DNA from 3 places in the Allobosea sp. 29B genome. Region 2 is predicted to be linked to each of the others. Evidence: riboswitches for the same ligand, from Rfam matches in the RefSeq annotation. Region 2 holds a riboswitch; each other region holds the start of a gene.
The links. A riboswitch is a leader RNA that binds a small molecule or an ion and turns the genes downstream of it on or off. The one in region 2 is predicted to bind cobalamin.

Region 1: it holds a riboswitch for cobalamin, as region 2 does, so the genes downstream of both, GV161_RS06805 (TonB-dependent receptor) here and GV161_RS04665 (ribonucleoside-diphosphate reductase subunit alpha) in region 2, are expected to answer to the same signal.
Region 3: it holds a riboswitch for cobalamin, as region 2 does, so the genes downstream of both, GV161_RS12695 (CbtB domain-containing protein) here and GV161_RS04665 (ribonucleoside-diphosphate reductase subunit alpha) in region 2, are expected to answer to the same signal.

What each region holds. Positions count from the first base shown of each region.
Region 1 is NZ_LR733817.1:1,380,197-1,382,449, forward strand. It holds gene GV161_RS06800 (GntR family transcriptional regulator) at 1-639, shown strand, start outside; cobalamin riboswitch at 686-886, shown strand; gene GV161_RS06805 (TonB-dependent receptor) at 1,006-2,253, shown strand, end outside.
Region 2 is NZ_LR733817.1:970,803-973,055, reverse strand. It holds gene metE (5-methyltetrahydropteroyltriglutamate--homocysteine S-methyltransferase) at 1-303, opposite strand, end outside; cobalamin riboswitch at 418-620, opposite strand; cobalamin riboswitch at 774-972, shown strand; gene GV161_RS04665 (ribonucleoside-diphosphate reductase subunit alpha) at 1,085-2,253, shown strand, end outside.
Region 3 is NZ_LR733817.1:2,587,716-2,589,968, forward strand. It holds gene GV161_RS12690 (CbtA family protein) at 16-771, opposite strand; gene GV161_RS12695 (CbtB domain-containing protein) at 782-955, opposite strand; cobalamin riboswitch at 990-1,171, opposite strand; gene cobU (bifunctional adenosylcobinamide kinase/adenosylcobinamide-phosphate guanylyltransferase) at 1,218-1,742, shown strand; gene cobO (cob(I)yrinic acid a,c-diamide adenosyltransferase) at 1,757-2,253, shown strand, end outside.

The DNA.
Region 1 (2,253 bases), 410 kb from region 2:
GCGCTCGGCGAACGCTTCGGCGTCAGCCGTACCCTGGCACGCCATGCGCTTGCCCAGCTCGCCGCCGAAGGTCTGGTCGAACTACGCCGCAACCGCACTGCCGTGGTGGCAACACCGAGCTGGCAGGAGGCGCGCGACACCTTCGACATCCGCATCGAGCTGGAGCGCCTCGTCGTGCGCCAGCTCGCCGGCCGGCTGAGCAAGGCGCAGCTTGCGGCCCTGCGCGCCCATGTCGACTCGGAGGATGCGGCGCGTGGCGGCCCGGACGCGATATCGATCCGGCTCGCGACCGAGTTCCACATCCTGCTCGCTGAGATGACGGAGAGCCCGATCCTGATCCGCTATGTCAGTGAGCTCGCCTATCGCTGCTGCCTGATCCTGTCGCTCTACAGCCGGCCGCATTCCTCGGAATGCGGCATCAACGAGCACCGCCTGCTGATCGACGCGCTCGCAAGCGGCGACGTCGGAAAAGTCACGAGCCTGATGCACCACCATCTCGATTCGGTGGCGGAGCGCGCTCTGGTGGCGGAAGCCAAGCCGCGCGGGCGCGACATCATGGCGATCCTGGCGCCCTATGCGGAGGCGCCGGCGGAGCCCGCCAGGACCGCACGCAAGCGCTCGCTCAAGGCCGCGGAATAGCCGCTCGCGAGGGTGAACGGGCGAATTGACGCTGCCGCATTTCCGCCCTACTCGTGAACGCGACGGTTCCCTCACGGGATCAAAAGGGAACGCAGTGCGGATGGCTCGGCCATCTCATGCTGCGGCTGCCCCCGCAACTGTAAGCGGCGAGCCTTTCGCCATACGCCACTGGGACCTCGGCCCTGGGAAGGCGGCGAAGGGCAGCGACCCGCGAGCCAGGAGACCTGCCGTCAGCCGTGGTCACACGCGAACACATCGGCCGGGGTGCGCTGATGGGTGGTAGAACTGCGCGCGCCCGGTTTCGGGAGTGGGTGGGGACATCTCGTTCGCGGTGACGTGCCACTGACGTTACCGCCGAGGTTTCCCGTGTTCCGTTTGCCAAAGCCCGCCAAGAGCGGGCATTCGCCCCTTGCCCTCTCCCTGCTCGCCGCCTCGACCATGTTGATATCGCTCTCTGCACTGGCGCAATCGGGCGAGAAGCCGATCGCGCTCGACGAGATCGTCATCAGCCCGACCGGCGTTCCGACCCCGGCCAGGGAGATCGCCAGCTCTGTCACCGTCGTCACCGCCAAGGAGATCGAGCGCCAGCAGCGCCGTACCTTGCCGCAGGCGCTCGCCGCCGTGCCCGGCCTCAACCTCGTCCAGACTGGCGGCCCGGGCGGGCTGACCTCGGTCTTCATGCGCGGCACCAACTCGAACCACGTCAAGGTGCTGATCGACGGCATAGAGGTGAACGACCCCTCGACGCCGAACCGTTCCTTCGATTTCGGCCAGATGCTCACCACCGACATCGAGCGGATCGAGGTGCTGCGCGGCCCGCAGAGCGGCCTCTATGGCGCCAACGCGCTCGGCGGCGTCATCTCGATCACCAGCAAGCGCGGCGAGGGCCCGCCCAAGGTGACGGGCTCGGTCGAGGCGGGCTCCTACGGCACCTTCAACCAGAGCGTCGGGCTGAGCGGCGGCAATGACCGCTTCGACTACGCCTTCAACGTCAGCCATTTCCGCTCGGATTCGACCCCGGTGACGCCGCCGAACTTGGTTCCCGCCGGCCGCCGGCGTAACCCGAGCTCCTACGACAACTGGAGCTATTCCGCCCGCCTCGGCGCCAGGCTGACCGACACGCTGAGCGTCAACTGGGTCGGCCGCTATATCGACGGGCAATTGCTGTTCACCGGCGATTCCGGCTTTCCGAGCCTGCCGAACAGCTTCCGCTCGAGCCAGAACTACCGCCAGGCCTTCACCCGCGGCGAGATCGTCTGGGATCCCTTCGAGGGCCGTTTCGTCAACCGCTTCGGCGTCTCCTACAGCAATCAGGACCGCTCGAACCGCACAGCCAACGCGGCAGGCATCCTCGGCCTGCCGACCGAGAACCTCGGCGAACGCACCAAATACGACTGGCGCGGCGACCTGAAGCTCACCCAGAGCCAGACGCTGGTGATGGGCCTGCAATATGAGAACGAGCGCTTCGACACCTCCGCCAAGACCGTTTCGAACGGCAATAGAGGCGCCTTCGTCGAATTGCAGTCGAACTGGACCGACCGCTTCTTCACCGTCGCCAATATCCGCTACGATGACGACGACAAGTTCGGCGGCCACACCACCTATCGCATCGCA
Region 2 (2,253 bases):
CATGGCGAAGTAGGTTGCCAGCGATACGGCGCCACCCTTCCAGCCATAGATTGCAGGGATCGCCCCGACCATGACGCTGGTGTCAAGCACCTGGTCATAGAAGGAGAAGTCGTTCGACGGGATCACCGTGATCCCTTGCGCCTTCTGACGCGCCCAGTTGGCGGCACGTAAGGCCCGGGCAGCTTCGAGGAGCGACTTCTCGTCGGACTTTCCGGCCCAGAAGCTTTCGAGCGCGGTCTTGAGTTCACGGCGCGGGCCGATCCGCGGCGTGCCGAGAGTGGCAACGGAGACTGATTGAGACATAGGCTTAACCCCAACAAGTTGGGGGCAAAGGCCAGAGCGGACGCGGGACGATGACCGGCCGGAGATGGAATCCGGGCGGTGCCGCCAAGCGCACCACCGGGACACCCCGCCCGAGGACGTTCATGGTGTCGCGGCAGGTCTCCTGGCTCACGGGTCGTCGCTTGTGCCCGTCTTCCCAAGGCCGGAAGCCTCAGTGACATGGGTGGGCAGCAAGCTCGCCGCTTACAGTTGCGGGGGCAGCGCCGGCATCACACCGGCTTCCCTCTTAGCTCCGATGCAGCAAGCCACACCAGAGAACCTCGACGCCTGATGATGGCCCGTCCTTCACCGGCCGTCAATAGACGATATAAAGACATCTTTATGTCTCCATATTTAGAAGCTATCAGGGAGCGGGCGCCGAGCTGTCCCCGCTTTCCACATCTCGACTTGGAAGCATGCACGACCAGTTGACAGAGCATGGGCCAGTGACACTAAATCTAGTGGTCGATGGTCTCTCGATTCGCAAGATCGAGAGCTAAGAGGGAAGCCGGTGAGAGACCGGCGCTGCCCCCGCAACTGTCAGCGGTGAGTTCGCGTCCATGTAAGTCACTGAGGCCGCAAGGCCTTGGGAAGACGGACACGAGCGGCGATCCGTGAGCCAGGAGACCTGCCGCGACCCTAGTTTACGTCCACGGGCGGGGTGTCCCGGTGGTGCGCTTGGCAGGTCGCGGCTTTGGGTTGCCGCGCGCCTTCTCGACGCAACCGCTCGGCCTTTGCTCCCAACATCTTGGGGTTGATGCCGATGTCTCTTTCTCTTGAAATCGAGCGACCTGCTGCCGTTCCAAACGCGAGCCGGGCGTCCGTGTCGCCTTCGGCGACTTCGTCCGAGCCGGGCTACCAGCTCATTAGACGCAACGGCGCGGTGACGCCGTTCGATCCCTCCAAGATCGCGGTCGCGCTCACCAAGGCCTTCCTTGCCGTCGAGGGTTCCAGCGCCGCCGCCTCGCGCCGCATCCATGATGTCGTCGCCGAATTGACCGAGCAGGTCGTTGCCGGACTGACTCGCCGCGCCGCCACCGGCCGTACCTTCCATATCGAGGACGTGCAGGACCAGGTCGAACTCGCGCTGATGCGCGGCGAACACCACAAGGTCGCCCGCGCCTATGTGCTCTACCGGGCCGAGCGGGCGCGTGAGCGCGCTAAGGCGGTCGATGCAAAGCCCGCCGCCGCCGCGGCTCCCTCCCTGCAGATGAAGCTCGCCGACGGGACGCTCGTTCCACTCGATGCCGCCCGCCTCGACAAAGTCGTACGCGAGGCTTGCGCCGATCTCGACGGCGTTTCTCCCGAGCCGGTGCTCGCCGAGGTGCGCCGCAATCTCTATGACGGCATCTCGCTCGACGAGCTGGCGCTGGCGCCGATCCTCGCCGCCCGCACGCTGATCGAGAGCGAGCCGAACTACGCCAAGGTCTCGGCGAGGCTGCTGCTCGACAAGCTGCGTCGCGAGGCGCTGAGCTTCGTCCATGGCCATGCCGAACAGGCGACGCAGGCCGAGATGGCCGGCCGCTATGGCGAGTATTTCGAGGCCTATCTCAAGACCGGCATCGAGAACGAGCTGATCGACCCCGAGCTCGGCCGCTTCGACATCGCCCGCATCGCCGCCGCGCTGAAGCCGGAGCGCGACCTGCAGTTCGACTATCTCGGCTTCCAGACGCTCTACGACCGCTATTTCCTGCATGTCCGCGGCAACCGCTTCGAGCTGCCGCAGGCCTTCTTCATGCGCGTCGCCATGGGCCTCAGCCTGCGCGAGATCGACCGCGAGGCACGGGCGATCGAGTTCTACGGTCTGCTCTCCTCCTTCGACTTCATGGCCTCGACCCCGACCCTGTTCAATTCGGGCACGCTGCGGCCGCAACTCTCCTCCTGCTTCCTGACCACGGTCGCCGACGATCTCGACGGCATCTTCAAGGCGGT
Region 3 (2,253 bases), 1.6 Mb from region 2:
CGGCCGCGCGAGGCGTCAGGCGACCGCGGTCACGGCGCTGCGGCGCGCGAGCCAGGGCCAGAGCACGCCGACGGCGAAGCCGGTGACGAGCCAGAGCGCGGCCTGGATGGCGAGCGAAAGCGCGGCGAAATGCGCGGCGATCTCGGCCGGCACCTTGCTTTCCGGCGCGGCCGGATGCGGCGCACCGATCAGATGCGGCAGCAGCAAGGCGAGTACGGCGAGTGCCCGAGCCCAGGAAGCCTCGACGCGCAGGAAGACGAAGAGCGCGCCGGCGGTGACCACGGCCGTCAGCAGCCACCAGAGCTGTCGCTGCTGCAGCTCGGCCGCCGCGGAGCCCGGCAATTCCGGCGCCAGCCCCATGGCTGGAGCAAGGCCGAAGGCAAGGAAGCCGCAGACGGCCCAGGCGAGCGCCCGGCGCTGGTCGATCTGTTCGTTCGCGGCGATCATCCCGCCGAGCAACAATGCGGCGAAGCCGATCGCGGTGCCGATCGTCACCAGGCTGGTGAAGGCGGTGCGCTGCAAGCCGTCCTGCGGCTTCCATTCATGCTCGCCGGTGTGCTCGGCGCCGGCTTTCGGGTCGTTATGGGCGAGAACGATGCGGGCACCGTCAGAGAAGGCGGCTTGCATCGGTGCGCCCTGCGCGCGCAACGCCGCCTCATAAGTCTCGGCCTTGAGGATCAGCGGGGTGGTGGTGACGTGCTGGAGCGCCGAGATCAGCAGCCCAGCCAAAAGCCCGGCCAGGATGCTGACCGTGAGAACACGCGTGACCATGTGCTTCCCCTCAATGACAGGGAAAAGCGAGGCCGTGACGGGTGTCGTGCGCCGCGTTGTGGACAGTGGACGAGGCGGCGAAGCCGACGGTGTAGATCAGCACGAAGCCGAGGATCAGCGCGGCGGCGACGGCTTTCGCCCGTTCCGAAACGCTGGCCTGGCTGGTGACGGTAGCCGTATTCATCTGGTTCTCCTTGGCCACCCCACCGGCAGCCTGCTGGACGACATCGAAAGACGGCAGGTCTCCTGGCTCACGGCTTGGTGTCCTGCTCCGCCTTCCCGGGAAACCCAGTGGCCGATGGCGCAGGACGCGCCGCTTACAGTTGCGGGGGCAGCCGCGGTCCTTCACCGCGTTCCCTTTTCACCTCGTCGTCGAGGCACCGTCACGGATGATCATTAGCCACAGGCGCGGTGCTGTGCAATGCACGACGTATCCTTGGAAACGAATGCCAGATATGACCCTTCCTCCGCTCACCCTCGTCCTTGGCGGCGCCCGCTCCGGCAAGAGCCGTCACGCCGAGGCGCTGATCGAGGCGCTGCCGGCGCCTTGGACCTATATTGCGACTGCCCAGGCCTATGACGACGAGATGCGCGCCCGCATCGCCGAGCATCGCGCCAGGCGCTCGCGCGATTGGCAGACGGTCGATGCGCCGGTGGCTCTGCCCGAGGCGATTCGCAACGCCAGGCCCGGGCAACCGATCCTCGTCGACTGCCTGACGCTCTGGTTGACCAATCTGCTGCTCGCCGAGCGCGACATCGCGATCGCCACCGGTGAGCTCGTGGCAGCTTGCCGCGAGGCGAGCGCGCCGGTGGTGCTGGTCTCGAACGAGGTCGGCCTCGGCATCGTGCCGGACAATGCGCTCGCCCGCCGCTTCCGCGACGAGGCCGGCCGCCTGCATCAGCGGCTTGCGGCGCAGGCCGGGCGCGTGGTCTTCATGGTCGCCGGATTGCCGATGCAGGTGAAGTCGTAGAGCGAAGTGACGAGATGACGAACGAGGTCGAGGACGCTGCCCGCCATAAGGCGAAGATGGAAAAGCGCAAGGCGGTGCAGGACGCCGAGGTCGCTGGCAAGACGCTGGAGAAGGGCCTGCTGATCGTCAATACCGGCCCGGGCAAGGGCAAGTCGACTGCCGCTTTCGGCCTGATCCTGCGCGCGCTCGGCCATGGCTGGCGCATCGGCGTCGTCCAGTTCATCAAGGGCGCCTGGTCGACCGGCGAGCGCAAGGCGCTGGAGGCTTTCGGCGACCAGGTCTCCTGGCATTCGATGGGCGAGGGCTTCACCTGGGAGACGCAGGACAAGGCCCGCGACATCGCTGCCGCGACGCGCGCCTTCGAGAAAGCCAGGGAGTTGATGGCCGACGAAGGCATCCGGCTGCTGGTGCTCGACGAGCTCAATATCGCCCTGCGCTACGACTACCTGCCGCTCCCCGAGGTCGTGGCGGTGCTGCAGGCGCGCCGCCCTGATCTCCACGTCGTCGTCAC